One region of the Brucella cytisi genome, then DNA from elsewhere that is predicted to be linked to it. Evidence: predicted binding sites of a transcription regulator. Region 1 holds the regulator's gene; each other region holds the start of a gene.

Region 1 (4,285 bases):
ATGAATATTGCAGCAATCATTCTGCGCCGCCGCTTCGAGCGCCGCTGGTAAACGGGAGTCGAAAGCTATGAACCTGATGACTGAACGATCTCTCGAGAAAGCCGTAGGAGAAAAGATGAACGCCAACGCCAATTCCATAAAGATGCGCGGCGACAAGGTTTGCGTATTTTATGGTGAGAAGCAGGCGCTGTTCGACGTCGATCTGGAAATCCAGGAAAAGATGGTCACGGCGCTGATCGGCCCTTCGGGTTGCGGCAAGTCTACCTTCCTGCGTTCGCTTAACCGCATGAACGATACGATCGAAGGCTGCAAGGTCGGTGGCAAGATCACGCTCGACAATGAAGACATCTACGATCCGAAGATCGATGTCGTCGAACTGCGCGCCCGCGTCGGCATGGTGTTCCAGAAGCCGAATCCGTTTCCGAAGTCGATTTATGAAAATGTCGCCTACGGCCCACGTATTCACGGTCTCGCCCGCACCAAGGCCGATCTTGAAGAAATCGTCGTGACGAGCTTGCAGAAGGCGAGCTTGTTCGAGGAAGTGAAGGATCGTCTGCACGATGCGGGCACCGGTCTTTCGGGTGGCCAGCAGCAACGTCTTTGCATCGCACGCGCGATTGCGGTGAGCCCGGAAGTCATTCTCATGGACGAACCGTGCTCGGCGCTCGACCCGATTGCGACCGCGAAGGTGGAAGAGCTGATCGATGAACTGCGCCAGAACTATACGATCGTGATCGTCACGCACTCCATGCAGCAGGCCGCGCGTGTTTCGCAGCGCACCGCCATGTTCCACCTCGGCAATCTGGTCGAAGTGGGTGACACGGAAACCATGTTCACCGCGCCGACCGAAAAGCGCACGCAGGACTACATTACCGGACGCTTCGGCTGATCCGCAACTGCGCTTCAACAGATAGACAGTGCGGCTTCCCCGCAATTTATATTACGAGGTCTACTATGCCGTCTCAGCATACCGTTCGCTCCTACGACGAGGAATTGAAGTTTCTCTCCCATAAGATCGCCGAAATGGGCGGACATGCGGAACGTATGGTCGAGCAGTCGGTCGCCGCTATCGTCAATGCGGACAATGCGCTCGCACAGCGCGTCATCTCCGACGATCTCATTCTCGATGCCAGCGAGCGCGAGATTGACGACAAGGCTGTGATGATTATCGCCAAGCGTCAGCCCATGGCTGTGGACCTGCGCGAAATCATTGGCTCGATCCGCATCTCTGCCGATCTGGAACGCGTGGGCGATCTGGGCAAGAACATTGCCAAGCGCGTTGCCGCCGTTTCGGAATCGCGCCAGCCGGTAAAGCTTTATCGTGGGCTCGAAACACTCGCTGAGCTGGCGCTGACCCAGCTCAAGGATGTTCTCGACGCCTATGCGTCGCGCTCGGTGCAGCAGATCAATGTCGTTCGCGACCGCGACGACGAGATTGATGCCATGTACACGTCACTGTTCCGCGAGCTGTTGACCTACATGATGGAAGACCCGCGCAATATTTCCGCCTGCACGCATCTTCTGTTCTGCGCAAAGAATATCGAGCGTATCGGCGATCACGCGACCAATATTGCGGAGACCGTCTACTACATCGTGACCGGCCTGCAAATGCCGGCCGAACGACCCAAGGAAGACCTGAGCCACGGTATTGTCGTGGATGAGGCGCGTAAACCCTGAACTGCAGCCGACCGGACCACACGGTCCGGCGGTTGAGAATGAGTGAATAGCGCGGCGGCACGCGGTCGATTGGGGGATTGTATCTACCGCCCGCCGAATTTGGATAGGGAAATACTGGATGTCACAGGCACCCAAAATCGCTGTGGTAGAAGACGAAGAGGCGCTGAGCGTTCTTCTTCGCTATAATCTTGAGGCAGAGGGCTACCAGGTCGATACAATGCTGCGCGGCGACGAAGCCGAGATCGCCTTGCGCGAGAACGTACCGGATCTGCTCATTCTGGACTGGATGTTGCCGGGCGTATCGGGCATCGAGCTCTGCCGTCGCCTGCGCCAATGGCCGGAAACCGAACGCCTGCCCATCATCATGCTGACGGCACGTGGCGAGGAAAGCGAACGTGTTCGGGGCCTGAGCGTCGGCGCGGACGACTATGTCGTGAAGCCATTTTCGACGCCGGAATTGCTAGCGCGCGTCAAGGCGATGTTGCGCCGGTCGAATCCGAGCATTCTTTCGCATGTGCTGAAAGTGGGCGACCTGGTTCTCGACCGTCAACAGCATCGTGTCTATCGCAAGGAAAAGGAAGTTCGTCTCGGACCAACGGAATTCCGCCTGCTCGAATATTTCATGATGTCGCCCGGTCGTGTCTTCTCACGTAGCCAGCTTCTGGATGGCGTTTGGGGACCGGACATCTATGTCGACGACCGCACGGTGGACGTCCATGTCGGACGGCTGCGCAAGGCGATCAATGTCGGTCGTGCGCTCGATCCGATCCGTACCGTTCGGGGTGCGGGTTATTCTTTCGGGTGACCGCTGCGGTCATTTCGGCGTCAGGAACTGAACTTGTCCGACCCGCCACGGTATCCGTGGCGGGTCGTTTTTGTTTAAGACCCCGCTTTGCAAGGTGCGGATCGTGCTCGCCCGATTCGCATTGCAACAACCCGAAACGGGTCTCAAAAGCACAATCTCACGCGATGTTACAAATCTGTTGTCAAAGTTGACAAAGAGCAATGGAACCGGCCTGGAAGCAGAAATTCTACAGAAGATTTGAAACGCCACAAATGTGTATGCAAAAAAAGTACAAGAAAAAGTGAATTAAGGCAGCGATATGGCGTGTATTGCGAGACTTTGAATCTCGTGAAATCAATATCTTACCTGAATTGCTAATTCTCGTTAAGGAATTATTAATATATTTAAAGGGCTTGTAGGCACATTCGCAATCTCGATTCGGAATTGTTTTAGGACTTTTCAGCGGTCTCCAGCATTGTTGGGATTTGACCTGTTGCCTTTTTTTGGCCTAAAAATTCCAAAACCTTGAATTCGATTGAGCGACTGTAGGACGTGAGATTTTGATCTTCGTCCTCTTTGACTTGCACCGCAGTCAGACGTTCGCGCGCATCATTCCAGATGTGTTCGCCTGAATGGATGACTGGATCAGTTAAGGGTCCTAATATGAGACTGAGCCATTGACGCGCGCCGCGAAGTGGAAATTGCCCGCTCTTATCGGGCTGGTGATTGCGCCTTTCGTGGTGACCGGTTGCACGACAACCGGAACCTCGGGAAAAGCCAATTCGGAAAAGACGGCGGCAAGCCACGTCAAATCCGTCAATGGCGTGAAGACCTACACCTACACCGCACGGGACAAGAATTGCCTTGAACGTGCGATGTTCTTCGAATCCAATCGTTCGAGTTCCGACGGTCTTCTGGCTGTTGGTACGGTGGTCATGAACCGTCTCGCGTCGGGACGTTATCCGGATACGATTTGCGGTGTCGTCGGTCAGAAGAACCAGTTTGCGCCCGGTGTGCTTACCCGCCAGATGAATTCCAAGGCGCTGCCTGATGTTCAGGCCGCTGCCGACGCGGTTCTGAAGGGTGAGCGTCATCCGAAGCTCAAGAACGCCATGTTCTTCCACACGGCGGGTCTGAAGTTCCCTTACAACAATATGCATTACGTGCTCGTAGCCGGTGGAAATTCCTTCTACGAGAAGCGCAATCGCGACGGTTCGCTGCAAAATCCGGTTCCGCAGGAGCCATACAATCTGGCTATGGCCTATTCGCCGCAATCACCTTCCGTTCCACAGGATCCGTCTTATGATGTGACCCTGCCACAAACCGGCCCAGTTCCGGGAACGGAACCGACCGTTCAGGTGGCACTCGCGGAAGCGGTAAAGGCTCAAAGTGTGGACCAGAACACTGGTGCCGGTCCGCAGGCCCGTGGCGAACGACTGGCACGCCATCGCGGTGTGGCTGCACCTCAGCAGGAACAGCATATGCAGGTGGCCTCCTACCAGCCGCAATTCGATACGACAGCCCCGCAGCCGACATCGCTTGGCTATGCTCCGGCAAGCCAGAAGCAGGCTGACGCCATTGGCGCGCTACTTCTGTCCCAGGACCGTCCAGAAGCACCGCTATAAGAGGCGATTTTACAATCAGATAATCTGCAACGCCGGTCTAGTTCTACCTGACCGGCGTTTTGATTTTCTGGCTGATTGTCGTCGCTTTTCGGCGAAAGTTTCAGCGATAGATCGGGCGATAGATCACCATCGGAGTGTCGTAGAAATCAACCTGATTCTGCCAGGCACGCCGGTCAGCTCTGCGATCGAGATCCAGTCG
Region 2 (4,285 bases), on a different contig from region 1:
GAATGATGCCTCGTTGATCGAAAGTGTGATTGCCGACAATTTGAATTTGCGCGGAATGCAAATGGCCGTGCGCCTTTGTGATCCGAAAAGACCTGCCGACGAATTAATGTCGACACATGAGCATTGCTCAAACCCCAAGCCCTGCGCGCCAAAGATACAGTGAGCGGCAGGGCTTTTCCTTGGAAGCTGATCCCGTTTGCCAAGCGCAGGCAGCTATTGCTTTATGACGGTAGTCGGCAAGGCTGTTTTGAAATTAAGGCAGATGCAGTTTCAGCCTCTGAAATGAGGAAAACTGCACTATCAGCGCGGTAAACGGTGCAAAAACCCACTGAAATTTATGGCGAACACAAGGCTTTTTAATGTTGGAAGGTTGCATTTTGAACAAAACAAGAACATAAACTCTGTGGACATTGAAGAATTCACCGGCCCGGATTGAGCACGCTTTGAGCCAGTCCTGTAAGGTGAACATATGAGTTTGTGGTGATGGCGCATTGTTGCGCCTGATCTTTCATTTGAAAAGTGCCTCTTGTCCGCGCGAAGCAGTGCGGAAAGAGTGTGCATGCAAGACCCGGAGTAATTTTCGATGGCTGGTAGCGTCAATAAAGTCATTCTGGTCGGCAATCTTGGTGCCGATCCGGAAATTCGTCGTCTGAATTCCGGCGACGTGGTTGCCAATCTGCGCATTGCAACGTCGGAAAGCTGGCGCGATCGCCAGAGCGGCGAACGCAAAGACCGCACCGAATGGCACAGCGTTGTCATCTTCAATGAGAACCTCGCCAAGGTTGCGGAACAGTATCTGAAGAAGGGCGCCAAGGTTTACATCGAAGGCGCGCTCCAGACCCGCAAGTGGCAGGATCAGAACGGCAATGACCGTTATTCGACGGAAGTCGTGCTGCAGAAGTTCCGTGGTGAACTGCAGATGCTCGATAGCCGTGGTGAAGGCGGCGGTGAAGGCCGTTCGTTCGGCGGCGGTGGCGGCAACCGCAACCAGATGTCTGACTATTCTGGTGGCGGCGGTGATTTCGGCTCGTCCGGCCCATCCAATCAGGGTGGCAGCAGCGGTGGCTTCTCGCGCGATCTGGACGACGAAATTCCATTCTGAGAACGGATATAATCCAGTTTATAAGTTAAATTTGATAAGGCGCTGTTTTACAGCGCCTTTTTATTGGATCATACTTCCGATTCTCTAGGAAAATGATGTCTGATCGCGAGCTCGTCAGCGTGATTTGCCCTCAAATTTAACCTGCTCACCGTCTTCTTTGGTGAATGATGCGACCGGATTTTCCAGAAGCGGCAGAACCAGCTCAGAGGGACGGCAAAGGCTGGTGCCGCGCGGCGTTTCGACGATGGGCCGGTTGATCAGAATTGGATGGGCCATCATGAAGTCGATCAGCTCGTCGTCAGTCCATTTCGGATCGGACAGCCCGAGTTCAGCATAGGGCGTGCCTTTTTCGCGCAGCAGTTCGCGTGGTGTCATGTTCATTGCCGCCAGCAGACCGACCAGACGTTCCCGCGTGGGTGGATTCTGCACATATTCGATAATGACGGGCTCTTCGCCACTCGCACGGATCATTGCCAGCGTGTTGCGCGAGGTGCCGCATTTTGGATTATGAAGAATGGTCACGGCCATCGGAGGTTTCCTGTCTGATTTGGAGGCGCTCAACGGCACCGCGTTCATAACAGCTTCGAGAGCAGTTCAGCGCTAGCATGCTTCAGTTCATGTCATTCATCTGCGGGTCACCGGGATACGTGTCGATAGAAAACTCCATATTATCCGCTGAAAACCGTGTCAGCGAATACTGGATCGGCACTCCATCGGTATTCACATTGATCGCCTTGGCCGTCAGTACAATGGCGCCGGGCGAAAGCTTCAAATGTTTCAGATCATCCGAATCCGCATGGCGGGCGGATATGATTGTCGATTTACGGAAGTAATCGGCAATACCTGCTTTTCGGAAAGCCTCGGTGATGGAACCGCTTTCCGCATAATCCTCGGCAATTTCGGGAAATTGTTCGGCACTGATCCAGAGCGTTGCGCGCGACACGGGGCGTCCGTCAGCGCTGTGCAAGGTTTCGAGCCGCAGGACAGGTGAACCAGGCTCTATCTCTAGCGCCTCGGCTATATCCGGAGAGGCAGGCGCTGTGCCGGAAGCGAGCAGCGCGCCCTTCATGTCGCGCACCTGCGAAGCGAGCGATTGCGAAATGCGGGTGCGACGTCCGATCTGGTAGGTGAGGCGCTTTGCATTGGCAACGAAGGTGCCGCGCCCTTGCTCGGCACGCAGCACGCCTTCCTGCGTCAGCGCGGCAATGGCGCTGCGCACCGTATGGCGATTGACTCCAAACCTGTCGGCAAGTTCCATCTCGGCGGGCATACGCGCACCGGACTGAAGCCTGCCAGCCCTGATCTCACCGCGTATCTCGTCGGCAATCTGCCTCCAGATCGCCACGCCGCTGTTTCTCTCAATTCGTCTGGTCTTTGTCATCAACTGTCATCGTCCTGTCATTGGCAGGGTGTAATCATTCTGGTATTGTATAGTTGTCTATATAACTAGACAATTTGAGAGATCAAGTCAACGGGAGTGCATCCCGAAAAACATGAAACGGTTTTCGGACAAGATGCGCCTCAAAACAAACTCCAGAGCGACGATCTGATGCAATCAGGTCAAAGCGCGCTCTGGAACTAACAGGGCAGGGAAGCTCATGTACGGTACGGAGCAAAGTGCGAAGGGAGGCGGAGCCGGTTCCGCCACTGAAAGCGGAACGGTGCCGGATGCAGTGCCAGATTCAGTTCAAGCCGCACGACAGGCAAGCATGGCAGTTCTTGCACGTGCAAGCGGCGAAGAGCTGCAAGCTTTCTGGCAGGCATGGTCCAACAAGCCGGAATTTGAAGTTCTGCGCGGACCGGAAACCGGTCTCGTAATGCTGCGTGGCCGCATTGGCGGCGGCGGCGCACCCTTCAATGTCGGCGAGGCAACGGTGACGCGCGCTACGGTGCGGCTCTCCGACGGTTCGGTCGGCCACTCTTATGCGCTCGGTCGCGATCAGGAAAAGGCGCGGCTTGCCGCTGTCTTTGATGCATTGTGGCTCGATGAAGGCCATCGCGATGCCGTGGAGGCACAAGTGCTGAATGTCTTGCGCAAGCGGCTGGACGATGCCGACGTCAAGCTGCGCGGCGAAGCCGCCGCTACCAAGGTCGATTTCTTCACAATGGTCCGGGGAGACAATTGATGCTTCCTTTTTCTCTCGAAAACAGCACTTCCTCCGCGTTTGAGGGTGGCTTTGCCGATCCGGTGACGAATGCGCAGTCGGCTTTTCATGCCGTCATGCACGCCATGGCTAATCCCGGTCGCATCTATCCTCTGGCTCGCGCAGCCACCCCACCGCAGCCGCTGACGCCTGAACTGGGCGTGATTGCAGCAACCCTGCTCGATCACGATGCGACTGTCTGGTGCGATGCAGCGATAGCAGTTGATGAAAGCGCAACCGCCTGGCTCACTTTCCACACGGGCGCGCCGCGTGTCGAAAGTGCGGATGCCGCACAATTCGCTCTGGCCAGCAATGTTTCGCTGCTGCCGTCTCTGGCAGGGTTTTCGCAGGGTGATGCCGAATTTCCCGACCGTTCGACAACCGTCGTTCTCGCTGTTGCGTCGCTGACAAGCGGACAGGACTTTGAGCTGAAAGGCCCCGGTATCGATGGCGAACGTGCACTTCAGGTTGAAGGCCTGCCGCAGGATTTCATCCAGCAATGGCGTGAGAACGGCGCACAATACCCGCTCGGCATTGATCTTGTTCTGGTCAGCGACGGCGCTGTTGCAGCGCTTCCCCGCACAACTCGCGTTTCCGCTCTGGAGGGCTGAAAATGTATGTTGCCGTAAAGGGTGGCGAAACGGCCATCCATAATGCACACCGTCTTCTCGATGATCGTCGTCGCGGCGATCGTTCGGTTCCGGCTCTGCGTCTCGACCAGATTGCCGAACAGCTGGCGCTGGCGGTTGATCGCGTCATGGCCGAAGGTTCGCTCTATGATCGCGAACTGGCGGCACTTGCTGTTCGTCAGTCGCGCGGCGATCTGATCGAGGCAATCTTTCTGGTGCGCGCCTACCGCACAACCTTGCCGCGTTTTGGCTATTCGCGGCCGATGGAAACCGCTGAAATGCTGATCGAACGCCGCATTTCTGCGACCTACAAGGATCTGCCGGGCGGTCAGTTGCTCGGACCGACCTTTGATTACACGCATCGTCTGCTCGACCCAGATCTGGCCGGTGATGTTGCCGTTCCGGAACCC
Region 3 (4,285 bases), on a different contig from region 1:
TCCGCAAGTAGCTGATAGCTCTGTTGGTTATCAATTATGTTGGCAAACATGATTTGCGACAGGATTTGCTGATGCACTGTTGCATTTGTGATCGGAACAAGGGTCTCCACGCGGCGATCGAGATTGCGCGGCATCATGTCGGCGGAACCGATATAGACGATTGCCTTGTCGGAAGGCAGATCATTGCCATTTCCGAAGCAGAAAATACGGCTATGCTCCAGAAAGCGCCCGACAATCGACTTGGCGCGAATATTGTCGGAAAGCCCAGGAACGCCTGGACGCAGGCAGCAGATGCCACGCACGACCAGATCAATCTGTACGCCCGCCTGGCTCGCCACGTAGAGCGCGTCAATAATCTGTGGATCAACGAGCGAGTTCATTTTCATCCAGATTGCAGCCGGACGACCTGCTTTCGCATGCGTAACCTCGTCCTCGATGTGCTTGAGGATTCGCGCGCGGAGCGTGAAGGGTGAAATCGCAATTTTCATCTCTTCCGCGGGCTGGGCATAGCCCGTGATGAAATTGAAGATATGCGCCACGTCGCGGGCAACATCTGCGTCAGACGTGAAAAACGACAGATCGGTATAGATACGCGCGGTGATCGGGTGATAGTTGCCTGTGCCCAGATGCACATAGGAACGCAGCTTCTGGTCTTCACGGCGCACCACGAGCGACATTTTCGCGTGGGTTTTCAATTCGATGAAACCGAACACCACCTGAACACCTGCGCGCTCCAGATCACGTGCCCAACGAATATTCGCTTCCTCGTCGAAGCGTGCCTTCAGCTCGACCAGCGCCGTTACCGACTTGCCCGCTTCTGCAGCATCGACCAATGCGCGCACGATCGGGCTGTCATTGGAGGTGCGATAAAGCGTCTGCTTGATCGCCAGCACATCCGGGTCGGCTGCGGCCTGCCGGAGGAACTGCACCACCACGTCAAAAGATTCATACGGGTGATGGACCACAATGTCCTTTTCGCGAATCGCTGCGAAGCAATCGCCGCCATGCTCGCGAATACGCTCAGGGAAACGCGGATTGTAGGACACGAATTTCAGGTCTTCGCGCGGGATCGAAACAATCTCGGAAATCATGTTGAGCGCCAGAAGACCTTCATGCACGCTGATCCGGTTTTCCGAAACGCCAAGTTCCGTCGCGACGAAGACGCGCAGCGCTTCCGGCATTTCGCCGTCAAACTCGATGCGGATCACCTGACCGCGACGGCGGCGCTTCAGAGCTGTCTCAAAAAGACGAACGAGGTCTTCCGCTTCTTCTTCCACTTCGATATCGCTGTCGCGAATGATGCGGAACGTACCGGCACCGCGCACTTCATAACCGGGGAAAAGCCGCCCGATGAACAGGCTCACGGCATCCTCAATGGTGATGAAGCGGTAGGTGTTCTGCTGATCTGTCGGCAGCTGAATGAAGCGCTTGAGCGCGACCGGAATGCGCAGAAGCGCCGTCATCGGATGATTATCGGCACGCCGCGCAAGTTGCAGGGCGATGGAGAAACCGAGGTTCGGAATGAACGGGAACGGATGCGCCGGATCAATGGAGAGCGGCGTCAGAACCGGGAAAATCGTTTCGAGGAAGTGGTTTTCAAGCCATTCCTTCTCCGGCTTTGAAAGCGCAGACGGGCGAACGATCTCGATGCTGTCCTGTTCCAGTTCCTCGCGCAGCACGCGCAGGCGTTCCTGCTGCTCTTCCTGCAAGCGCCCTACTTCATCCAGAACGAAATCGAGCTGTTCTTGTGGCGTGCGCCCGTCGGCGCTGCGCATCGCCACACCAGCACGAACCTGTGCGGCGAGGCCGGCGATGCGGACCATGAAGAATTCATCGAGATTGGCGGCGGAGATCGACAGGAAGCGTAGGCGTTCGAGCAGAGGCTGCCGCATATTCGCTGCCTCTTCGAGAACGCGTCGGTTGAATTGCAGCCAGGAAAACTCGCGATTCACGAAGCGATCGGCACTTTGCATCAACTCGCCGTTCAAAGCTTTGTGAGCACCAGGGCCTGCATCCATGTCAGAAACGATGGTTGGGCTGGGGGCTAATTCGGCTGTCATCTCGTGTGTTCCGCCTTGAGGTGCGCTGGGGGTTTCGCTCGCCATAACGCTGTTTTCGCTCATTTTTCCTGTCCAGACTTCCGCCGGAACATTCCGGCTCTGCCTTAAGCCTATGGCTGTCATATGACAGTTTGATAGCAATTAGCTTGAAATGTCCTCAGAATTGATGAAAACGCTTCCGGAAACAAGACTTTCGCGGTACACGCATGCCAATGTCTATGCATGATCTTGTCCGGAACCCGGTCCAAGACCATGCTCGTACCGCCCATCGACCAGAACCGGAGCATATTATGTCCGATCACATTATTCCTCACTTTCAGAACGACGCCGGCCATGCGGCCATCGAAATCGGCGTGAAGGAATTCATGTGCGTCGGTGCAAACCCACCTTTCGATCATCCGCACGTGTTTCTCGACATGGGTGATGAAAGTGAAGTCGTTTGCCCGTATTGCTCGACCCTCTATCGCTACAACGCCAAGCTCCATGCCGATGAAACCGTTCCGGCTGGCTGCGTTTACGAAGCACCCGCCGACAAAGCTGCCTAATCTGGGCAGCCTGACGGGGCTGAATGCCGGATGATCTCATCGACATGAGCAAAGGGCGTATATTGATTGCCGGGGCCGGAGTTGCCGGTCTGTCGACCGCACTGGAACTGGCAGCACGCGGCTGGAATGTCCGGCTTGTAGAAAAAGCTGAGACCCTCTCGGAAGTTGGCGCTGGCCTGCAACTCGCGCCCAATGCGATGCGCCATCTGGAACGGCTCGGCGTTGCAGACCGTCTTTCTGCACAAGCCGTAACGCCGGAAGCACTCTACCTCATGGATGGGCGTAAAGCGCGTCCGCTGATGGAAATGAAGCTCGGCGACAAGGCTTGTCAGCGCTGGCACCATCCCTATGCCGTTTGCCATCGCGCCGATCTGCAATCCGCATTGCTCGATGCCTGCCGTGAAGAGCCCGGCATCGAGATCAGTCTCGGCGCTGAAATCACAAATCATTGCGTCGAAAACGGCGCAGTTGTAGCCACCATCCGCCAAGACAATTCTGAAGAAAACCTCGACGCCGCCTATCTGATCGCCTGCGATGGTGTTTGGTCGGTGGAGCGCTCGAAGGCAGGTTTCAGCAAGGCACGGTTCAGCGGCCATATCGCCTGGCGCACAACTCTTGCCGCCGAAGCTCTCCCCGCATCGTTTTTATCCGCCATGAGGACGAGGAACGCCGTTTCAGCATGGCTTGGCAGGCAGGCGCATTTCATCGCCTATCCGGTCAAGGGCGGCAGTTTCTTCAATTTCGTTGCCATCACAACGGGCGAGAACCCCGGTGAAGTCTGGTCCAGAATCGGCGATCCGACCCGTTTGCGCTCCATCTATGCGGATTGGGGTGCTCCCGTTCGCGATGTTCTGGCGGCAGCTGACGAGTGGACCTACTGGCCGCTTTTCGAAATGGCAGACGCTCATTTCGTTGGGCCGGACCGGACGATTTTTCTCGGTGACGCATCGCACGCGGTTACACCTTTTGCGGCGCAAGGTGCCGCCATGGCTATCGAGGATGCGGCAGCCCTTGCCGAAGCGCTGGACGGCGGCGACCACGCGACTAGACTGAAGCACTTCGATAACGCCCGCAAGGAGCGGATCGCTGCGGTTGCCAAGCGTGGCCAATTGAACAGGTTCGCCTATCACGCCACCGGCATTTTCGCGCTTGCCCGCAACACGCTCTTCGCCATGCGCAGCCCGGAAAGTTTCCTGAAGGATCTGGACTGGCTCTATGGCTATGATGCCATTGCGACCGTGCGATATTAAGCTGCGTCGCGTGCTGCTTCAAGCGTCGCAATGTCTAGCTTGACCATCTTCATTACGGCATCAGCCACCCGTTGGCGCTGTTCGTCAGAGCCGTTCTGCAGGACATCCAGCAACATCTGCGGCACCACTTGCCACGAGAAGCCATATTTATCCGTTAGCCAGCCGCATTCCATGGGTGCTCCACCCTCCATAAGTTTCTCCCAGAACATATCCAGTTCCACCTGATCCTTGCATTGGACGAAGAGCGAGACTGCCGGGGAAAACTTGAATGTCGGTCCACCGTTGAGACCAGATATCGCCTGCCCGTCTAGCGTAAAGTTCGCAACCACCACATCGGTGCCTTCGGGTTGGTGTGCATGCTCAAACCGGATGAAACCATCGACAGACGCCGACCTTCCGCAGGAACGGAAGATCGAGACATAGTGGTTCG

What was found. The regulator PhoB, encoded in region 1, activates phosphate uptake and scavenging genes when phosphate is short. The targets are predictions, from matches to a motif close to TGTCATNNANCTGTCAT.
Region 2: the regulator PhoB is predicted to act here: its motif matches at 2,488-2,504, upstream of phnF (phosphonate metabolism transcriptional regulator PhnF).
Region 3: the regulator PhoB is predicted to act here: its motif matches at 2,173-2,189, upstream of AAE521_RS10090 (RNA degradosome polyphosphate kinase).

Annotation. Positions count from the first base shown of each region.
Region 1 is NZ_JBCAUP010000013.1:158,907-163,191, reverse strand. It holds gene pstA (phosphate ABC transporter permease PstA) at 1-51, shown strand, start outside; gene pstB (phosphate ABC transporter ATP-binding protein PstB) at 116-889, shown strand; gene phoU (phosphate signaling complex protein PhoU) at 955-1,677, shown strand; gene phoB (phosphate regulon transcriptional regulator PhoB) at 1,796-2,482, shown strand; gene AAE521_RS14620 (cell wall hydrolase) at 3,139-4,086, shown strand; gene AAE521_RS14615 (hypothetical protein) at 4,187-4,285, opposite strand, start outside.
Region 2 is NZ_JBCAUP010000002.1:255,624-259,908, reverse strand. It holds gene ssb (single-stranded DNA-binding protein) at 584-1,102, shown strand; gene arsC (arsenate reductase (glutaredoxin)) at 1,217-1,630, opposite strand; gene phnF (phosphonate metabolism transcriptional regulator PhnF) at 1,713-2,486, opposite strand; gene phnG (phosphonate C-P lyase system protein PhnG) at 2,701-3,228, shown strand; gene phnH (phosphonate C-P lyase system protein PhnH) at 3,228-3,857, shown strand; gene AAE521_RS03435 (carbon-phosphorus lyase complex subunit) at 3,860-4,285, shown strand, end outside.
Region 3 is NZ_JBCAUP010000008.1:102,987-107,271, reverse strand. It holds gene AAE521_RS10090 (RNA degradosome polyphosphate kinase) at 1-2,060, opposite strand, end outside; gene AAE521_RS10085 (zinc-finger domain-containing protein) at 2,351-2,605, shown strand; gene AAE521_RS10080 (FAD-binding protein) at 2,650-3,855, shown strand; gene AAE521_RS10075 (VOC family protein) at 3,852-4,285, opposite strand, start outside.